DNA from 3 places in the Chryseobacterium sp. Y16C genome. Region 3 is predicted to be linked to each of the others. Evidence: riboswitches for the same ligand, from Rfam matches in the RefSeq annotation. Region 3 holds a riboswitch; each other region holds the start of a gene.
What was found. A riboswitch is a leader RNA that binds a small molecule or an ion and turns the genes downstream of it on or off. The one in region 3 is predicted to bind cobalamin.

Region 1 (7,101 bases), 910 kb from region 3:
CCAACGACCGGTTTGGAGTATTGGAAACCATAAAAACGTATCTGAACGGAATGTAAACGTTCTAAAAAAGATAAAGAAAAACCGTATCTCATTGAGGTACGGTTTATTATTTATACTATGTTTTCAGAATTAATTCTGCATTACTTCACCTGCTTTTCTGTAAACAAAATTTCCATAGATATGTCTTCTTGCAAAACGGCTTGGTGAATCTGAATTGATCATCTTAATATAGGTATTTTTCGGAACACCCATGTATTCGTATGACACTCCATTCAGGTGAAGAACGGTAAGAATCGATTTTTCCAGATAAAAATCCTGGATATTGGATTTGGTAATCGTTTCTGTATATTCTTCTTTGTATTTTTCCTGCGTTTCCGGATTGATACTTACTAAAAAATGGTAAGCTTCAATCACAGATTTACTTTTTTCCTCAGCTTCCAGTTGTCCGGCTTCATCGTTGATGAATTTATCAGGATGCGTATCTTTCATCACATTTCTGTAGATGGTTTTCAGCTCTTTTAAAGTTACATTCTGATCAACTCCCAAAAGTTTTCTGTGCTCGCCAATTTTTTTCATATCTTCTATCCTTATTTTCGGGGTGCAAAATTAAGGAAATTAATTGGTAAAATTGTAAGTTTTTGATTATTAATTTGTTTTGGTTTGAATTATTTATCTTCTCCATGGAAGTATTCGTAAGCTAATCCTTCTAAATCTCCACTTTCAGAAATTAAATTATCATCTTCATCAAATATTTTAAAGCTTTCTTGTGAATTTCCGATGCTTACAGAGCCATCCAAACCTAGTAAAATGGTATAAAAACTATCTGTCAAAAGATTAGAAATTATATCTTTTAATTTTTTGGCTTGAATTTCATTTAAATTTAATTCTTCAATTTTTGTTGAAACAAGAGTTCTATATTCTGACTGATTGTCAAAACATAAATTGAGAATATTTTGTTTCTCTTGGTAGAAGTTTTTTACGAATTCTTTGGTGGTCATAACCTTAATTGGTTTCTTGAATTTTATTTAGGTAGCATAATAACCATAAAGTGATACCTGTCTTTACTTTTAAGCTTTTAACTTGATTTTCAGTCAAACCAACATCTTGCTGATGAAGATTGCATAAAATTGCATAACAATCACAAACGTATTGGATTTCATGGGCAGTAAATTCTTCTAAAAAACCAAATTTAAATTTAGAGATAAAATATTCTATTTTTTTTCTTCTTGGAACTTTAACTTCATTTACTGTAGCTTTTCCTGAATGATACTTTTTAAATTCTTTTTCGAATATTGGATTGTCTTTTATTTCATAATTCGAAGCCAATTTATCATCAATTAAAAACTCTAATATTGTACGAAGTGAAACTAAGCAATGTCTTAATTTGTCAGGATTATTCGACTCTAATGCATATGTAGCTCCTAACCACAAACCGTCTAAATTTTGTTCCTCTAAAAGTGGCAATAAATTTTTATCCAATAAAATTTCTTTTTCTTGTAAATCTATATCAGTTAAGTCATTAATTAAAGTTTCTTTTAGATTTTCAGTAGATTTTATATTTAATACCTCTAAGTCAGTTATAAAAGCAAATTGAACTTCTGGATTGTTTGAAAATTTCTCACCAACGGAACTAATTCTTCTTAATTGCTCAACAAATTCTGATGGAAATATTTTATTTAAATTAGGAATTGTAATATTAGGAAGTAAGAGTTCTGGAACTGTGATCTTTGGAATTATTGATTCCCATTTTTTTTGAATATCAATCAAAGGTTGCAAAGATCTTAATATATTATTAGTAGGAAATGCAATATTGTACATCCTCATTAGATTTGAATTTTGTTCAGAAATTCTTTTTAATTCATCAAAGTTATTCATGCGAAAGTTTTACTCAATTTACGTTTTTATAATTAAAAAAACAAAAGCAGGAGCCCAAAAGGCTCCCGAAAAAATGAATATCAATAATTTTAAAGCGTCTCCAAAGCAAACTCCTTACTCGCTTCTCTCGAAGCTTCCACCATGGCAATCAACGCCTTTTCCGTTTCATCCCAATGACGGGTTTTCAAACCACAATCAGGATTTACCCAAAGTTGCTGTGCTGGAATTACGGCTTGTGCTTTTTTCAACAGTTCCACCATTTCCTCTTTAGACGGAACTCTTGGTGAGTGAATGTCATAAACTCCCGGTCCGATTTCATTAGGATATTTGAAATCTGCAAATGCATTTAACAGTTCCATCTGGCTCCTGGAACATTCAATCGTAATTACATCGGCATCCATATCGGCGATATTTTGAATGATATCATTAAATTCAGAATAACACATATGGGTATGAATTTGTGTGGCATCTTCCACACCGCTTGCTGAAATTCTAAAGGCTTCAACCGCCCATTTCAGATAATTTTGCCAGTCAGATGTTCTTAATGGAAGTCCTTCACGAATCGCAGGTTCATCAATCTGGATAATCCTGATTCCTGCTTTTTCCAGGTCATTGACTTCATCACGAATCGCCAAGGCGATCTGTTTGCAGGTTAGTGAACGAGGTTGATCGTCACGTACGAAAGACCATTGAAGGATCGTTACAGGTCCTGTTAACATTCCTTTTACCCATTTTTTAGTTAAAGATTGAGCATATTCCGACCAATAAACAGTCATCGGATTTGGTCTGTATACATCTCCGAAAATCACCGGAGGTTTCACACAACGGCTTCCGTAGCTTTGAACCCAACCGTTTTGTGTAAACGCAAACCCAGCCAATTGTTCCCCGAAATATTCCACCATATCGTTTCGTTCAAATTCCCCGTGAACAAGCACATCGATTCCGATTTCTTCCTGCCAACGAATCGTTCTTTCGGTTTCCTGTTTCAATAAAGTATCATATTGTTCAGCATTCAATTCCCCTTTTTTGAATTTCGAACGCCAGTTTCTCACCTCTTTCGTCTGAGGAAAAGAACCGATAGTGGTTGTGGGAAATAGAGGAAGCTGCAGTACTTCCTGTTGTACTTCTTTTCTTATCGTAAATGGTGAATTTCTCTGTGCATCCTCTTTCGTTGTTACCTCGACACGGGTTTTCACATTCTGATTGTGAATTAATGCAGATGTTTTACGGTTTTCAATAGCTTTTTTATTTTCTGCTAAAATCTGCAACGTATTGTAATCCGGGTTTTCTGAAGCCAATTTCTTTAAATTGACAATCTCATAAACTTTCTGTTTCGAAAAAGCCATCCATTGTTTGATTTCGGGAGATAAAGTTTCTTCATTTTTCTCTGAATCCAGATCGAAAGGTGAATGTAACAAAGAACAGGACGGAGCGATAAAGATCCTATTTGATCCTATTTTTTGAACGGCTTTTTTAATGAACTGTAGCGAATGCTGAAAATCGTTTTTCCAAATGTTTCTGCCGTCTACAACGCCTAAAGAAAGGCCTAAATGATTAGGAATATTATCTAAAATTTCATCCAATTGTTCAGGACAACGAACCAGGTCAATGTGTAAAACATCTACAGGTAGGGAAGTGGTGAGTGAAAGATTGTCTTTTAAACCGTCAAAATAAGTTGCGACAATAAATGTAAGCTTAGGGAACTGTTTTTTGATTTCAGCATAAACAAACTGATAGGCTTCTTTTGCTTTTTCAGTTAAATCCAATGCTAAAAATGGTTCATCAAACTGAATGTATTCCGCACCGTGATTCTCCAGCTCCTTTAAAATCTGAATATAAACAGGAAGTAAGTTTTGAGCTAAATCCAATTTATCAAAACCTTCTTCTTTTTCTTTTCCCAGCAGTAAATACGTTAATAAACCAATAATAACAGGTTTTGCATTGAATCCAGCTTTTTTAGCACTGATGAATTCTTTGGTGATTTTATTGGAGAATAATTTAAATTCCTGGTTTTTCTGAAATTCAGGAACGATATAATGATAATTGGTATCAAACCATTTCGTCATTTCCATTGCGGTAATATCTAAACCGTCTTTCTGGAAACCTCTTGCCATTGCAAAATAAACGTCCAGTTCGGGCTTTTTTAAAGCAATTTCCTGATAACGTTGAGGAATGGCTCCAACCGTTAAGGTCATATCCAAAACGTGATCGTAATATGAGAAATCGTTACAGGGAATAAGGTCAATTCCCGCTTCCTGCTGAAGTTTCCAATTACTTTGAGTAATGGTTTTTCCAACCTCTAGAAGGTCGTCTAAATTGATTTTACCTGCCCAATATTGTTCACAGGCTTTTTTGAGTTCTCTGTTGCTACCAATACGCGGATAGCCAAGAAGGTGTGTTTGCATTTTCTTACAACTTTTAAATTAGATAATGGTTTTAAAAGTTCTTCGGATGCTTCGTAATGCTGAATTGGAAAGTAGTTTTGTGTTGAAAAATGATAATAAGGACTTAATTTTCTTGAATAAATGGAGCTTTTATTTTTTGACACAAAGTTTTAATGAAATCTTCTTTATAACTTAAGCGAGCAAAGAAGAATGAATTTTATTGATTGTAAAAAGCAGACGTTTATCCATACGCTTCATCAGCGATGAAGTTGCAATTCTTTGCTTCCTAAAAATAAGAAGTTACAACAACAAATCTTTGCGTTTAAAAATTTAAAACTCAACATTAAACTCAAACTCAAAAATATTTCCAAATATCATCTGCTTAACCAAAAACTCCAACCGCGAGAGCATTGTCAATTCGGAACAGGCAGGTCTCCTGACTTATAACAGTTATTGTCATCCTTCCCGTTTACACAGTGGATACACGTGGACAAAAACTTTTGATGTGTTACTTACAGTTGCGCGACAGTTCGTGATTCTCACACGATTCCCTATTAATTTACCTTAAGTAAAACCTTTTCCGTTTGATGAAGTATGTTAAAGAACAAAATAGGATTCAAAAATAGTAATTAAAGTATATTGATTGGATGTGTTTATTAAAATAAGATTTTTGTTCCAGTTTATATATTTTTAAAAGATTATTATTCTGTAAATTTGAAAATTGAACCCCAAAAAAGAATATTATTCTGTGGAAAGACTGGATGAAAAGGATCTTCAACTACTGAGAATCCTTCAAAAAAATGCAAAGCTAACCGTAAAAGAGCTTGCGAAAGAAGTAAACCTATCTGCTTCCCCTGTTTTTGAACGGATGAAAAGACTTGAGCAGGAAGGATATATTAAACATTATGCTGCCATTCTGGAAGCGGAAAAATTGAATCGTGGTTTTACCGTTTTTTGTCAGGTAAAACTGAAAATCCATGATCGTTCTGTCGGAAATCGATTTGTTGAAGATATTTTACAGATTGATGAAGTCGCAGAATGCTATAATATTTCCGGAGATTTTGATTTTTTACTGAAAGTTCAGGTAAGAGATATGAAGCACTATCAGGATTTTGTTTTTAATAAATTAGGCTCTGTAGATTCTATCGGAAGTACACACAGTACGTTTGTGATGGCAGAGGTGAAAAATATTCATGGGGTGAATATATAATTTATTTTTGATAAACTTTAAGAGGATGAGGATCTTCTTTATATAAGCTCAGAATTTCTTTTGCTTCTTCTTGGGTAAGAATTTTTAATTCCGAATTTTCTATTGCCTGATCGGATGGCATCATTGACCTAGAAAGTATAAGTTTAAAAGCTTCTTTTTTACGGGGTAGATCTACTTTTTCTTTTTTAATTTTTAAAAATCCTTCGTAGGCATTTGCCATTGTAAGCCAAATTGCTATTTCATTGTCTGGGTTTTGATCTCTTTTAAAATCATCGATTGTTTCCTCTAAAGTTGCAGGATAAACTTCTTGGAAGGTAGTTTGAATGATTTTAATTTTATCAAGCTGATTGGATGTTAAAGTATCATAAACAATTTCATTTCTTGTTATTTTATTAGGGTTCAAAGTAATAATTTCATTGTTTCCTTTTTTAGGTTGACAAGAAAGTATAAAAACTAATAATAGAACAGGGTATAGGATTTTCATGATTAAATTTTGGCAAAAATAGATAAAATTAAGAAAGGTAATTAAATTCAATTAGAATCAGGATCTTTTAAATACCACTTACCGGATTGGTAGGCTTTATAAAAAGCCTCTTTATTTATTTTATTTGCATTCATCTAAAATAGTATATTTGTAAAAACTATAAAGAAACAAAAAAGAATGCTTGTAATAGGAATTGCAGGAGGTACAGGATCCGGCAAAACTACGGTTGTTGATAAGATCATTCAGCAGCTTGATATCGAAGGAATGAATATCCTTTCACAGGATAATTACTATCATGATAATCATAATCTTACATTAACGGAAAGAGAAGCTTTAAATTATGATCATCCTAAATCCATCGATTTTGATTTGTTGATAAAACATGTGAAAGCTTTAAAAAACAATGAGCCGATCGAACAGCCAATCTATAGTTTTGTAACACACGGAAGAACCGGAGATCATGTGACTGTAGAGCCTAAAAATGTATTGGTTGTAGAAGGAATTTTGGTACTTACGAACAAAGAATTACTAAAAGAATTTGATTTAAAAGTATTTGTTCATGCAGATTCTGATGAAAGACTGATCAGAAGGATCAGGAGAGATACCCAGGAAAGAGGAAGAGACCTGAATGAAGTACTGCACCGTTATCAGACGACATTGAAGCCGATGCACCAGGAATTTATTGAGCCTTCAAAAAATGAAGCAGATCTTATCATCCCGAATATGAAGCAAAATTCCGTAGCGATTGATTTTTTAACTACTGTTATTAAAAATTCGTTGAGAAAACATTAAAAATGAAAGAAAACAAACTTATTAAAGACATCCAGCCTAAGTCTGAAACTTTTAAGCTTATTCAAAAATATGTTTTGAATAAATATACGCTTACCATTTGTTTGTTTCTGGTGTGGATGATTTTCTTTGATAAAACTTCGTTTTTGGTAATTAATGAACTGAATGGGGAAATTAACAAATACGAAGACCAGCTTCAATATTATAAAACCGAATACGAAAAAAATGACGCGTTTTATAAAAAATTGATGAATAATAAATCTGAAAAAGAAAAATACGCAAGAGAAAATTATTTTATGAAAAAACCGAATGAAGAGATCTTTATTTTGGTCGTAGATAGTACGAATATTGCGAAAAAA
Region 2 (7,101 bases), 120 kb from region 3:
GTGTAAGATTTGTACTGTTTTGATCAGATTGTGTTCCTGTTATTTTACTTGTTTTTGGATCAACCTCATAAACAAAAGTATCGGGACTGTAGCTCACGTCTTTTCCTTTGATGATCTGCACTTTGCTGTTTTTTACAGGGATAAAAGAAATTTTTGTATTCCCGTTTTTCAATTTTTCTGCGTAGCAGTCGGAATAGAATTCTACTAAGTGTTCATTTCCTTCGGTGGTATAAAGAACTCTTATTGTAGCATCTGCACGTCTGTCGTTATCATTATGCTCATCTGTAACCATCATTACGCTATATTTTACTCCCGAATTGTCGGTAAAATCGATAAAATCTGTATAATGGACATTTTTTGCCTGAGAGGAAAGAATCGAAAAAGAATACAGCAAAATAAGTAAGAATAGTTTTTTCATGGCCTTAGGTATTAGTAATTGTATAAAGTTAAGTAAAATTTATAAACGATTTTGTAATTACTAAAAGATTAATCTAATTGTTATCTTTGCAAAAAATTTCATTTTAATATCTGAAATCCTATATCCTTAATAATGACAATCAATCTAAATCAAAATCAAAATTTAAAACTTTTCAAAATAATTTCTGAGGTTGCAGACAGAAATAACCAGTCTGTATATGTTGTTGGAGGTTATGTCCGGGATTTACTGATGAAAAGAAAAGCTTCAACGGATATTGATTTTGTGACAGAACAAAGTGGTATTGAACTCGCTCAGAATGTAGGAAAGGAAATTGATCCTAAAATGAAAGTTTCTGTTTTTAAAACCTACGGAACGGCAATGATCAAATATAAAGATCTTGAACTGGAATTTGTAGGAGCAAGAAAGGAAAGCTATACTGAAAACAGCCGTAAACCGGAAGTGGAAGGAGGGACTATTGAAGACGATCAGAAAAGAAGAGATTTCACAGTGAATGCGATGGCGATTTCCTTAAATAAAGACAATTTCGGAGCACTGATTGATCCTTTTAACGGGATTGATGATCTGGAAAAAGGGATTTTAAGAACTCCTTTGGAACCAGCTCAAACCTATTCTGATGATCCTTTAAGAATGATGAGAGCGATCCGTTTTGCATCAACGTTACAGTTTCATATTGAAGAGAAATCTTTGGAAGCCATTAAGCAGGAAGCAGAAAGGATCAAGATCGTTTCTATGGAAAGAATTATGGTTGAATTCAACAAAATCATGCTTTCCAAAAAACCCTCGATAGGCTTGAAACTGATGGAGCAGACAGGTTTGATGAAATTAATTATTCCTGAGCTTATAGATCTGAAAGGAGTAGAAGAAGTGGAGGGACAGACTCATAAAGATAATTTTTATCATACGTTAGAAGTTGTTGATAACATTTCTGAAAATACGGATAATCTGTGGCTGCGTTGGTCGGCATTGCTTCACGATATAGGAAAAGCTCCGACCAAAAAATTCGTTGAAGGAACAGGCTGGACTTTTCACGGACATGAATTTTTGGGTTCAAAAATGGTAAAAACTCTTTTCCAGCGATTAAAACTACCGTTAGGTCCGGATATGAAATATGTTCAGAAGATGGTAAAATTATCATCGCGCCCGATCGCTTTGATTACAGATGATGCTTCAGATTCTGCCCTGAGAAGATTATTGTTTGATGCCGGAGAAGATCTTGAAGATTTATTTACACTTTGTAAAGCGGATATTACCACAAAAAATTCTAAAAAACAGGAGAAATTCAAGAAAAATTTTGAATATGTTGCGGTGAAGATCAAAGAAGTGGAGGAAAAAGATCAGGTGAGAAATTTCCAGCCGCCTATTTCAGGGGAAGAAATTATGGAAATGTTTAATCTGAAACCCGGTCGCGAAATCGGTATTTTAAAGGAAAAAGTAAAAGAAGCCATTCTTGAAGGTGAAATTGGAAATGACAGTGAAGAGGCCAGAAGTTTTGTAATCGCAGAAGCTGAAAAACTGGGATTGACTTTAGCTTAAAATAGAATTTAAATAAATTATAAGGCAATGGATTTTATTAATCTGTTGCTTTTTAATTATACAAACAAAATCCGGGCGGTTTCGAAGAAACCGCCCGGACAACATAATATAAAAATAAAAAATTTTTATTCGCTTAGTGATTGGAATATTAATTTTTATAGAAACCGTTTGTTCCGATTCCTGTATTAAAAGACTTAATTAGAGATCCGTTACTTGCACTGTAAACATATACTTTACTGTCTGTTGTAAAACTTGCATCAGAAGTATAAATTCTGCCGTCAATTACATTGAAACCATACAGATAGCCAGGTGCAGTTAAAAGTGGAGCAGTTGGAACCGTAGTGGAATTGATGTCCATCGAATAAATTTTGTTGGTACTGTTTACAAAATAGAATTTATTAGATTCTATTTTTAATCTCTGTACTTTAGGAATTCCTGTAAGCGTAGTGGTCGTAAAAGCCCCTGAAGCTGAATTGATTTTATAGATATAAGAATTGGTGTTGTCTGAAGCCAGAGCATAAGCATCACCATTATAAGAAACCAGGTCTCTGATAATTCCGTTGCTTGGTAAGGTAACTGTTTTGTCAACTGTATTTGTAGAAGGCTTTACGATGGTAATAGTATATCCAGTTGGCAATTCATTATAATTGGCATCATAGGTAATTCCGTCTGTTTGTACAACGATATTTCCATTGGCTTCCACTACTTTTTCTGCAGCTCTGTTAAAGCTAATGCTTTTTACAAAAGAATTATTGTCTGTGCTGTAAACATTCAGCTTAATAGAATTGCTAAAGTTGTTGTTGGTAACATAATACTGATTTCCTGAAAAAGCAATATATCTTGCGCCATCCAGATTAGATGTTACGGTTGCCTGTTTTTTGAAAGTATATCTGTTAACGATATCTATTTTATTCGGAACGTTTGATACCAAATAAGCGTAATCTCCGTTGAAGCCTATTGTCTGTAAAACATTTCCTAAAACCTCTCCGTTATTGTTAGCAGAATAAATTTTATTTCCTACAGTGGACAGGTCATTACTTGTAAAAGAAACTTCGGCAGTCGGAGTAGTGAAGCCTCCTTCATTACTGATGAAGATTCCTTCCTGATAAGCGCCTTTTGGTTGTGTTTCGATAATCTCATCATCACTGCTACAAGCTATGTTGAAAAGAAATGTTGATACTAAAGCCAGAGGTAAAATTTTTCTGATATTCATTATATAATTATTTATTTAAAAATTAATAGTAAGGTTAATGCTGTAATGTCTTTGTGGCATATAATAATATGCGGTCGATTGATAAACCTGATTGAAAATATTATTCACTTTAAATCCTAATGTATAATTCTTCAAAACTGTTCCGGAAATTCCCGCATTCATCACAAAGTAAGGATCAAGAGCAGTGCTTCTTTTTTCATCGGTATCTGTATAGGTAAGTCCGTTGAACATACCCTGAACATATACTCTTAAGAATTGATACTGATAATCAATATTTCCAAAGAATTTATGAAGCGGAACATACATCTGTTGTTTCTGGGTTTCCATATTGACGGATTTACTGTAAGAATATCCCAGGTTTCCTTTCAGGGCATGATTTCCAAATTTCTTCGCATATTCAATCTGAGATTCCAGACCATAAGATTCCACTTCATCCGTATTTACAGGAGAATAATATCCCATTGAAGAAGGAAGCCATTGGATCATATCGTAAATTTTCATATAGTACGGAGTTACAGATAATTTTACATCTGAAATTTTAAACTGATTTCTTAATTCAAACTGATAAGACGTTTCAGGCTTCAAATTTTCATTTCCTCCTGGGTGCCAGTACAAATCATTAAATGTTGGATATCTGAAATTTCTGGAGATATTAAGGCTAGTCTCATACCATTTCAAAGCCTTCCAGTTTCCTGAAAGAGAAAATAAGACCGGCGAGGTAATGTTTTCAACAAAATCCTTTTTAATTCCGCCTTCAAAACGAAGTTCTTTAGTAGCAAAATAACGGACTAACCCTGAAACGGAGCCGATATTTCTGCTGACTTTTTTGATCCCTGACTGATAGCCTTCTCCGTCATTTACCTGAAATTCTGTGATGAGATTTACATTCCATTTGGATGAAAGAAAATAATTAAAATCATTTTTTAAGATATAATTTTTTCCTGTTCCGCCACTGGATTTTGGTTGGTCGATATTATTGAAATATTGAAAGTTTTCCTCTGTATAAGCCGCTTTAAAGGCATTTGTAAATCTGGAAGTATTCCAGTCCCAGGCAATCAGGCTTCGGATATTCTGAGTCTCGTATTTTGTTTTAGTCTGAATATCTGCGAAAAAGACAGGGTAGTGCTGATTTCCGTTAAAAAACTCCGAGATCCAGGAAATTTGATGATGAGGTGCAATTTTATAAGCAACGGCAATATTGATATTTGAGTTATTATATTGTCCGTTTCTGTTCCTGTAATTTACTTCTTCAACTTCATAATCATTTTGGCTGATTGAATAATTTCCGGAAACTTTAAAGCTTAATTTATCATTACTAAAAGAAGCCCTTGCAAAGTTATTATACGTATCAAAAGATCCAACTTCAGAAAATAATGATGCATGAATCCCTTTATTAAAATCCAAAATGTTGTTTAAGTGTATGCTTCCTCCAATGGCACCGCTTCCATATATCACACTTCCGCCGCCTGCCTTAATATCCATTTGTTCAAACCCGGATAAAGAAATATTGTTGATATCTCCTTGTCCTAAAAACATAGAGTTTATGTTGATTCCGTTCCATACAAAAGCAGTCTGTTGCGCTGTTGTTCCCCTGAATGAAGGCGAAGAAACCGCACCACGACCATTTTCTTTAATATAAACGGGAGACTGAAAACGTAAAGCTTCGGAAAGGTTGGTAGAATTTTTTTCGATGTCCTCAGCTTTAAGGGTATTGACTTTATGAAAAAGCTTAACCTTATTCATCTGGCTGTCGAAGACATAAACAGTATCAATCGTTTTCTCTTGTGCAAAAAGAAAACCACCGTAAGACGCAAAAAGCAGTACTAAAGATCTTTTAATATCCATTTTCTTTTACTTTTCCTCCGAAAGCAATGTTTATTTGATTATATTTTGGCAGGTCTCCTGACTTTCGCTTTCTACACCTTCCCGTTTTCACAGTGGTTTCTCGTAGAAATTTTCTAATGCGATCTACAGTTGCGGGGACAGTTTAGGATTTTCACCCAATTCCCTTTTCATTCCAAATAATTGGAAACCAAAATTTTTGCAAAGATAAACTTATTCGTCAAAAATGCAAAAAAGATGAAAAGCTATAAAAATCGAAGATAAAAATATTCACAATGAATTCCCCTCCTTTGGAGAGGTGGCGAAAATTCTTTGAATTTTCGCCGGGGTGGTTCTGTAGTACGGGTTTTTCTTTTCATAGTCACAATTTCCTAGCCCTGATTGCAGTGAAAATCCTTTTTGAAAAAAAAGATTGCAACGGAAAGCAGGAAATAGCTTCAAATAGAGAATCTCCCTATTCAAAAAAATTTGTTTAAAAAATCTATAAATAAGTTCCGTCAAAAGAAAAAGGAAGAAGATCTTTTATAGAATGTACTTTGATGGTTTCTTCGTTTAAATTGGCAAAATAAAGTTCAATATTTTCATTTTGCTTGGTTTCATATTCTATAATACTTTGTCGGCATGATCCGCAAGGTGGAATAGGTGGATTGTTTTCAGAAAATTCTTTAGGGCCTCCTACAATAAAGATTTTTTTTATTTTTTCATTGGGGAAATTTGCGGCAACCCAGTAAAGCGTCGTTCTTTCCGCACAAAGACCCGAAGGAAACGCTGCGTTTTCCTGATTGCTGCCCGAAAAGATATCTCCATTCTCCAAAAGTATGGCACATCCCACAAAAAAATCTGAATAAGGAGCATAAGCTTTCTCTCTTGCGGACTTGGCTTTTTCAAAAAGCGCCTGTTCGATTTCACTCAGCTCATTGCTGTTTTTGAAATGCTCATAACCAATATGTATATCTTTTCTCATGTCTTCTTTAAAAAAGGGGGATAAAATTAATCCTTTTTCATAACGTAGGCAATACATTTTTACTAGACTAAATTTGTAATTTTAAAACTTAAAAAATAAACAATGTTATATTCACCAATACAATTTAGAAATGTGGAATTGAAGAATCGTTGGGTAATGTCTCCAATGTGTATGTATTCTTGCGAAAACGGATTGGCTAATGATTTTCATTTTGTACATTATGGCAGTCGTGCACAAGGAGGAACAGGACTTATTATGGTGGAGGCAACCGGAGTAGAACCTCGGGGAAGAATTACGAATCACTGTATGGGAATCTGGAATGATGAGCAGGCCGAAAAACTTCAGAAAATCGTTGATTTTGTGCATCAGAATTCTGAAAGTAAAATCGGAATCCAGCTTGCTCATGCAGGGAGAAAAGGCTCTACCTGGAATAATATTCAGATTCCGGTGGAAGAAGGTTGGGAAACCGTAGCTCCAAGTCCTATTCCTTATCATCCTACTGAAAGAATTCCTCATGTTTTGACAGTGGATGAAATTAGGGAGCAGGTTCAGAATTTTAAAAATGCGGCAAGAAGAGCTGTGAAAGCAGGTTTTGACATTGTTGAAATTCATGGGGCTCATGGATATTTAGTCCACCAGTTCTTATCACCGCTTTCTAATATCAGAACAGATGAATATGGTGGAAGCTTTGAAAACAGGGTTCGGTTTTTACTTGAAATTGTAGAAGCCGTAAATGAGGAATTAAATGAAAATGTAGCTCTTTTTGTCAGAATTTCAGGAACAGAATATGCTGAAAACGGCTGGAATATTGAAGATAGTGTAAAGTTGGCAAAAATCCTGAAATTCCATAATGTAGATCTGATTGATGTTTCCAGTGGAGGAAATATTCACGGAGCAAAAATTGCTGTTTTTGATGGTTATCAGGTTCCCTTATCTTCTGAAGTTAAAAACAAAGCGGAAGTAAAAACAGGAGCAGTAGGACTGATTAAGAAAGTAAAACAGGCTGAAGAAATTCTGCAGAAAGGAGACGCTGACCTTATATTCGTAGCAAGGGAAATTCTTAGGAATCCTTATATTGCAGTACAAGGTTCGTTTGAAATGAATGAAGAA
Region 3 (7,101 bases):
TTCTTGATGCTGTTTTTCATAGAATCAATTACTTTGTCAGCCTGGTTGCTCGGTACTTTTTTACCGTTTACAATGATGCTGTCTTCATCATCAGAATTATATTCAATGGTAGAGCCGTTTACAGTAATCTTGTTTTTTTCAATCTTGATGTTTCCGTCTTCGTCTTTTTCCTGATCGTTATCATTGATTCCGTCTGCATTTAAGTCTCCATCAAAGTTGATAAGATCATGTTTTGCAGGAAGTACAATGGTTTTCAAAGGAACTACCAATTCATAATCGATGCTGTAATCTCTGAATCTGTGTTCATAAGGATATTTTACAAAGTTGGGAAGAACGATTCTGTTATTAATCACCTCTACCGGAACACTTACATTTAATGGAAGATTATATCCTTTAGCTTCTTTTTTAATAATCAAATATGGAGTTTTGATATCTGCTTTTCTTGTTACATCCACATGAATCCAGTCTTTTTTGAATACAGAGATTTTATCGGAATAAAGATCGTTATCGTATCCTTTGAAATTTTGAGGAATAGTCACTTGCTTTACATCTACATAAATGCTGTCTGATTGTGTGTTGATAGCAACTTCTTCAGTGTCTTCCTTATGACCTTTCAGGAACATTTCCTGTCTTGCCATGCTAACTCCGAAATAAGTTCCTAAGGATATCAATGCAAGGAATAATGCTCCGATTACCCATCCTGTGTTTCTTAATTTCGTTTTAGGAGAAATTAATTTGATACTTAATAACCCGAAGATCATTGCAGGAATCAAGCTTCCTAAGGTGATCAATGCCATGATGATGTATTTCATACTGTCATTGTCAAAATAGAAATTCATTTCGCTGACAGGAGGGAAGTCGCTGTCTGCTCCCATGAAACCGAATACTACAAATACCCCGATCAAGCAAGATAAAGACATGAATGCGAAGATTCCACCTAAGATATAACGGAATACATTCCAAAGTCCGCTTCCGGCGTTATTGATATAAGGTTTGTTCTCGTTATAGATTTCTCCGACCCTCTGAGTAGATTCGTTGGCAAACTGTACCAATTTATTAGACTCATTCTTAAGATTGTCGAAGTTCATAGGCTTTCCCTTCATTTTCAGGAAATCTGCTGCTGTCTCAGCTTTTGGTAATACCGCCCAAAGGATTACGTAAAGTAAGAAAACAAGGGTTGAAGAAACGGCCGCTGTGAAAATTCCTAAGATGAAAATTCCTAACCAGATCGCTCTCATTGCTGTAATGTCCATTCCTACATAATGAGCCAAACCTGCACAAACACCTGCTATTTTTTGTCTTTCAGGGTCACGGAACAATTGTTTTTTATCCGTATATTCAGTTCCTGATGAGTATGCTTTTTTTGTGTTTTTTTCAGAATAATAAGCTTCTTCCTGTTCTTCGATTTTTTCTGGAGATCCGATCTGAGCAATTACTTTTTCTACATCAGTATCATTAATTACTTCACGTTTTCCTAAAGAATCTCTGAAGATTTCTACCATTCTGATTTCTATGTCATGCATTACCTCATCAGCTTCCGAAGCATCCAGCGAGCTTCTCAGTGCATTCAGGTAATCGCTAAGCTTTATATATGCGTGTTCTTCTATGGTAAAAGAAAAACCTGCGAGTCCTATTGAGAGTGTCTTGTTCATAGCTTTGTTTTTTAATTTTTTTGAGTGATTTGGTTTACGGAATCTGTTAGTTCATTCCAGGTATTTTGAAGTTCATCTAAAAATAATTTACCTTTTTCGGTGATTTGGTAATATTTTCTCGGAGGTCCTCCTGTAGATTCTTCCCATCTGTATGAAAGGAACTCGCCGTTTTTTAATCTTGTTAAAAGAGGATAGAGTGTTCCTTCTACTACATCCAGTTTTCCTTTTTTCAGTTCATCTATTAGGTCGGAAACATACATTTCACGATGATTGATGAGACTTAAAATACAGAATTCCAGAATTCCTTTTCGCATTTGCGCTTTGGTATTTTCAGTATTCATCTTTAATAAGTTTTGTTAATTAGTTATATAATTTTCGAAGTTCGGAACCTAGCTAGCTGATCCTATTTCGATTTTACATTACAAAGATATGTAAATAAAATGGTATTATGCAATACAAAGTAGTGTAATTTTTTAATTTAATCATTTAATATATTGATAATCAATAAAATAAATTTTTATTGATTTTTGTCTTAACTTTATTTAAGCCTTGAAATTTTCCAAAAATTTTAAATTTTCGTATTTTTAGGTCAGAAATTTTGATCGACATTTTATAAATGAATTCAAAATATGATCATGTAAATAACAATAAAGAATGAAAATACAGAAGGAGATTGATTTTATCCTGGCAGTAGATGCCTTGAAAAATGTACAAAGAAGAAATTATAACGCAGATGATACCAGAAGAGAAAATACGGCGGAACATTCATGGCAAATTATTATTTTAGCTCAGATTCTTTTTCCTTATGCGAAAAACAGAGCGGATATTGATTTGTTAAGAGTCATAAGAATGCTTTCCATCCACGATCTGGTGGAAATTGAAGCAGGAGATACCTTTTTATTTGATGAAGCTGCAATGGTAGGGAAATTTGAAAGAGAGAAAATTTCTGCTCAAAAGATTTTTGGGATTTTAGATGAACCTTTGCGTACGGAATTCTTTAATTTGTGGCTCGAATTTGAGGAAGAAAAAACTCCGGATGCCATTTTTGCCTGTGCCATCGATAGAATCATGCCTTTCATCCTGAATTCCCATACTTCAGGAAAAAGCTGGACGGAAGCCGGAGTAACGGAAAAACAAATCAGAAATATGTTGGAGAATGCCATTGTAAGAGCTTCCGATGAAATGGGAGAGGCTTTCCATCATTTATTGAACCTTAGCCTTGAATCTGAGAAGGTGTTGAGGTGATTTGTAAAATGGATGTTTAAAAACTTTCGAAGAATAAAAAGTTTCGGCGGGCAAAGCCCGCCGAAACTCATAATAAACATGCTGAAAATATAGGGTTGCGGCGACCGCAGGTCGCCGCAACCTTTTTTATAATATTGAGATTGGTTTCTTAAATTCATCTATAGCTACAAAAGTAAAATCCCCTACAATAGCTCTTTCTCTTTCATAGGAATACATCTGTTCCGTATAGATTTCAACATTGACCTTCATACTTGTTTTTCCGACATGAGAAACTTTTCCGATCAGTTCTACAATCGTTCCTGCAGGAATAGACCTTTTAAAATCAATTTTATCACTGCTTACCGTTACCACACGTTTTCTTGCAAATCGTGTAGCTGCAATAAAAGCCACTTCATCCATCAGCTGCATCGCTGTACCTCCGAAAAGCGTATCGTAATGATTGGTTGTGTTGGGGAAAACTGCTTTGAAAATTCGTGTTTCTGATGCTTCAATTCTTTCTTCTGTAGTCATATTTCATTATTAAATTAAGGCGAAATGAAATAGATTAAAATAACAGAAGAATAGCAGGGACATAAAATATACCTGTTAAAATCCATCAGATCAATAAACTTCAGATCGCGAAAGTTTTTTGTTTAAAGAAAAAGGCAGGTCTCCTGACTTGTAACATCTCTATTTCCTTCCCATGCGGTAGCACAGTGGAATATTTTATAAAGACTTCAGTTACTTACAGTTGCGCGACAGTTCGTGATTTTCACACGATTCCCTTTTAATCAGCAGCTAAGCAGAACCAATTTCTATGATGAATAAAGTCGTTAAACTTTTTCGAAGGCAAAAATAAGAATAATTAAGAGATTATTCCGGGTTTTTGTAAATAATCTGACTAATTGCCGCTCCCTGTTTGATAGACCAGAAGGTGACATAACGGTTTTCTCCGGAACCATTAATCATATATAAGAAGATATGATCCTGATCTAAAGCGGTGACTCCTACATTATCAAAATCCATCGTAGGTTGAAACAGATTTTTGATGGCATCCCTTACAAAAACGGAGCCTCTTCCCGGTTGCTGTACACGGATAGACTTTATTTCAGTCATCCCTTCAGGAAGTTCTTTACCGATTCCCCAGGTTTTCTGTTTATCAATTTTAATGATATTTCCTTCAGCATCTTTTTCCTGTTTCTTAATGTGAGCATAAGAAGGATAAATGTCAATAATAACTTTGGTTCTTTGGTTTCCGGGTATTTTAGGATTGGTATCGTCCGTGAAAATTAAAGATTTCCCGTTTTTAGATTTAGAAGGAGTGAATTTAGGTAACTGGTCTACAAAAACAATACGGTTTTTATTTACCATTCCTTCCTTGGTAATGCTGTCGTATCTTACGAAAGGTTTGTCTGTATCATCTTTTTCTGGATATTTGATCCAGATCCATTCTGTTTCACCCGGAGCAGGTTTTACATAGACAAATACATCACCGGTTTTCATACGGATTTTATCAACGATTTTCCGATAATCATCTTTATGAACTCGCACCATTGCATAGCCTTCTTCTGCTTTTACCACTCCGAAAGGAACTTTATTCTGAGCCCTTACAGAAGCCAAAGAAAAAAGACTGAAAATAGATATATAAAATGCTTTGTTCAGAGAAATCATCTTGAAAATTTTTTGATAGTTCAAATATATAAATTAAATGTTTTTCGGAAGATAATTATAGCGTTGCAATTCTTTTAAATCTTTAATAGGTTTTAAATGAGAATCTGAAAGCAGATAAATTTCATCCGAAATATCCAATACTTCCTGATATCGGTGATCTGAAATGATTATTCCTTTCTCTTTGGATTGCTCTTTGATGAGTTTTTGCACTTCGCTTGTCATTTTCGGAGAAAGTCCGTTGAAGGGCTCATCCAGTAAAATGAATTTTGACTCGGAGAAAATAATCAGTAAGGCTTCAACAATTTTCTTCTCACCTCCGGAAAGATTTCTTGAAGTCTCATTCAATAAGGGTTTTATTAAATCCAACTCAGTTAGCTTTTCTGAGTTTTCTTTATTGCAGAAAATTGGAATCAAATTTTTAATCTTGATACCTTTTGGAAGGAAAAAATGTTGTGGCAAATAGGCAATCTTATTTTTTCTGCCCCACTGATTTTGGAGAACTTTATCATCAACTCTTATATATTGATGATCCCCTTTTATTGTTCCAAAGATTATATTGAGTAAAGTAGATTTCCCGGAGCCATTTCTTCCTAAAATTCCAACTATTTTTCCTGTTTCACAAGCAAGATAAATGTCTCTTAAGATTATATTTCCGTTAAAAGATTTTGTGAGACTGTCTATATGTAGTTTACTCATAAAATTGGCAACCTATATTTATAATTAGACTTGCTATAACTGTAATCCCCCAAAGAAATAATCTTGAAAATCCGAAATTAGCATAAAAGTAATATTCATCTTTTAACCTTAATTCATATATCAAAAAATGGAATGCCGGTAAAAAGAGCAGAAAGCATAATCCAAAATTACCGAGCGTGAAACCAAGCTGTGTATTTATGAGCAAAGAAAATAGGACAGCAGGAATTAATAATTTAAAATAGAAAATCCATAAAATCTTTAGACTTTTGACCATTTTTGATTTTTATCATTCAAATATATAAATTAGATATTTCATAGAAACAACACTTTTTGCTTTGAAAACCATTACTTAAATTTTTCAAACTCTGATTCTGATCCGTTTCAAATTATTTATTTTGTTGTAAAAAACTTATTTTTGACCACAATTAATCATGAAGAAAGTAAGTTCAACATTACTTTTCATAACTCATTAACAATGAAAAATATATTTTCACTTTTGACATTTTTGCTTTCACTTGTAATAACGGCACAAACGGCTCCTGCTATTCAATGGCAGAAGACCCTTGGAGGAAGCAATTGGGATCAGGGAGCTTCAGTATGTCAAACTACAGATGGAGGTTCTGTTGTAGCGGGCTATTCTCCTTCAACGGACGGTAATGTGACAGGAAATCACGGCGGAGGTGATTATTGGGTAGTGAAATTGGATAACAGTGGAAATATCCAGTGGCAGAAATCATTAGGAGGAAGTGGTTATGATTATCCTTATTCTATACAGCAGTCTTCAGATGGAGGGTATATTGTCGCCGGAAGGACTGATTCAAATGACGGTGATGTAACCGGATATCATGGAAGTGTTTATTCTGATTTTTGGATTGTTAAACTAGATATTAACGGAAATATTCAATGGCAAAAAGCAATTGGAGGAAATGGTGAGGATGTAGCATATTCAATCAAGCAAACTTCAGACGGAGGCTATATCGTAGCAGGTGAGTCATCTTCTATGGATGGGGATGCTGTTGGTCATTTGCCTTATAATAATACAGATCTCTGGATTGTAAAAATTAACAGTACAGGTAACATCCAGTGGCAAAAATCATTTGGTGGTTATAATTCAGAACTGGCTTTTGATGCCAAACAAACTTCTGATGGCGGATATATTGTTGCAGGAGCTACAGATTCTAACAGTGGTGATGTAACGCAGCTCTATGGTGAATATGACTATTGGGTGCTAAAACTGGATAGTACAGGGAATTTACAATGGCAGAAAACATTCGGGGGAAGTGGTACTGATAATGCACAATCTGTAATACAAACATCAGACGGGGGATATATGGTTGCAGGACTTTCAAGGTCGGGGAATGGCCTTGTACATGATCACTACGGAAATTTATTTACTAATGATGCCTGGATCATCAAGCTGGACGGAAACGGCAATATTATATGGAAGAAATCTAAGGGAGGAACAGGTAATGATGTTGCTACTTTTATTAAAGAAATGCCGGATGGAGGATATGTATTTGCCGGATATTCTTCATCGGATGATGGAGATGCAGCAGGAAATCCTGCAGGTTCAGCAAACTTTTGGATTGTAAAAATTAATAATAACGGAAATGTAATCTGGCAAAAATCAATGGGTGGCAGTTTAGGTGATTTCGGACAGTCAATGAGCCAGACATCCGATGGAGGCTTTATCATGACGGGATATTCATATTCTAACGACGGTGATGTCTCTCTTCATTACGGAATTCCAACCTATCCGGATTTCTGGGTGGTTAAATTAGGACCTGAAGTTTTATCAACAAATGAAACCAAATTCGAAAGCTTTAGTATTTTCCCCAATCCTGTTGCTGACATTCTA

Region 1: linked by a shared signal. The riboswitch ahead of metE (5-methyltetrahydropteroyltriglutamate--homocysteine S-methyltransferase) and the one ahead of MKS83_RS07715 (acyl-CoA thioesterase) in region 3 are both predicted to bind cobalamin.
Region 2: linked by a shared signal. The riboswitch ahead of MKS83_RS08255 (TonB-dependent receptor plug domain-containing protein) and the one ahead of MKS83_RS07715 (acyl-CoA thioesterase) in region 3 are both predicted to bind cobalamin.

What each region holds. Positions count from the first base shown of each region.
Region 1 is NZ_CP092711.1:834,868-841,968, reverse strand. It holds gene MKS83_RS03695 (Cof-type HAD-IIB family hydrolase) at 1-56, shown strand, start outside; gene MKS83_RS03690 (KTSC domain-containing protein) at 130-576, opposite strand; gene MKS83_RS03685 (hypothetical protein) at 666-998, opposite strand; gene MKS83_RS03680 (hypothetical protein) at 1,003-1,875, opposite strand; gene metE (5-methyltetrahydropteroyltriglutamate--homocysteine S-methyltransferase) at 1,965-4,280, opposite strand; cobalamin riboswitch at 4,668-4,853, opposite strand; gene MKS83_RS03670 (Lrp/AsnC family transcriptional regulator) at 5,008-5,469, shown strand; gene MKS83_RS03665 (hypothetical protein) at 5,471-5,953, opposite strand; gene udk (uridine kinase) at 6,131-6,745, shown strand; gene MKS83_RS03655 (FtsB family cell division protein) at 6,748-7,101, shown strand, end outside.
Region 2 is NZ_CP092711.1:1,865,798-1,872,898, reverse strand. It holds gene MKS83_RS08270 (hypothetical protein) at 1-418, opposite strand, end outside; gene MKS83_RS08265 (CCA tRNA nucleotidyltransferase) at 551-1,972, shown strand; gene MKS83_RS08260 (hypothetical protein) at 2,121-3,185, opposite strand; gene MKS83_RS08255 (TonB-dependent receptor plug domain-containing protein) at 3,201-5,030, opposite strand; cobalamin riboswitch at 5,060-5,237, opposite strand; gene cdd (cytidine deaminase) at 5,509-5,991, opposite strand; gene namA (NADPH dehydrogenase NamA) at 6,094-7,101, shown strand, end outside.
Region 3 is NZ_CP092711.1:1,749,435-1,756,535, reverse strand. It holds gene MKS83_RS07730 (PspC domain-containing protein) at 1-1,652, opposite strand, end outside; gene MKS83_RS07725 (PadR family transcriptional regulator) at 1,664-1,993, opposite strand; gene MKS83_RS07720 (HD domain-containing protein) at 2,307-2,897, shown strand; gene MKS83_RS07715 (acyl-CoA thioesterase) at 3,024-3,407, opposite strand; cobalamin riboswitch at 3,523-3,704, opposite strand; gene MKS83_RS07710 (hypothetical protein) at 3,750-4,547, opposite strand; gene MKS83_RS07705 (ATP-binding cassette domain-containing protein) at 4,581-5,243, opposite strand; gene MKS83_RS07700 (T9SS type A sorting domain-containing protein) at 5,719-7,101, shown strand, end outside.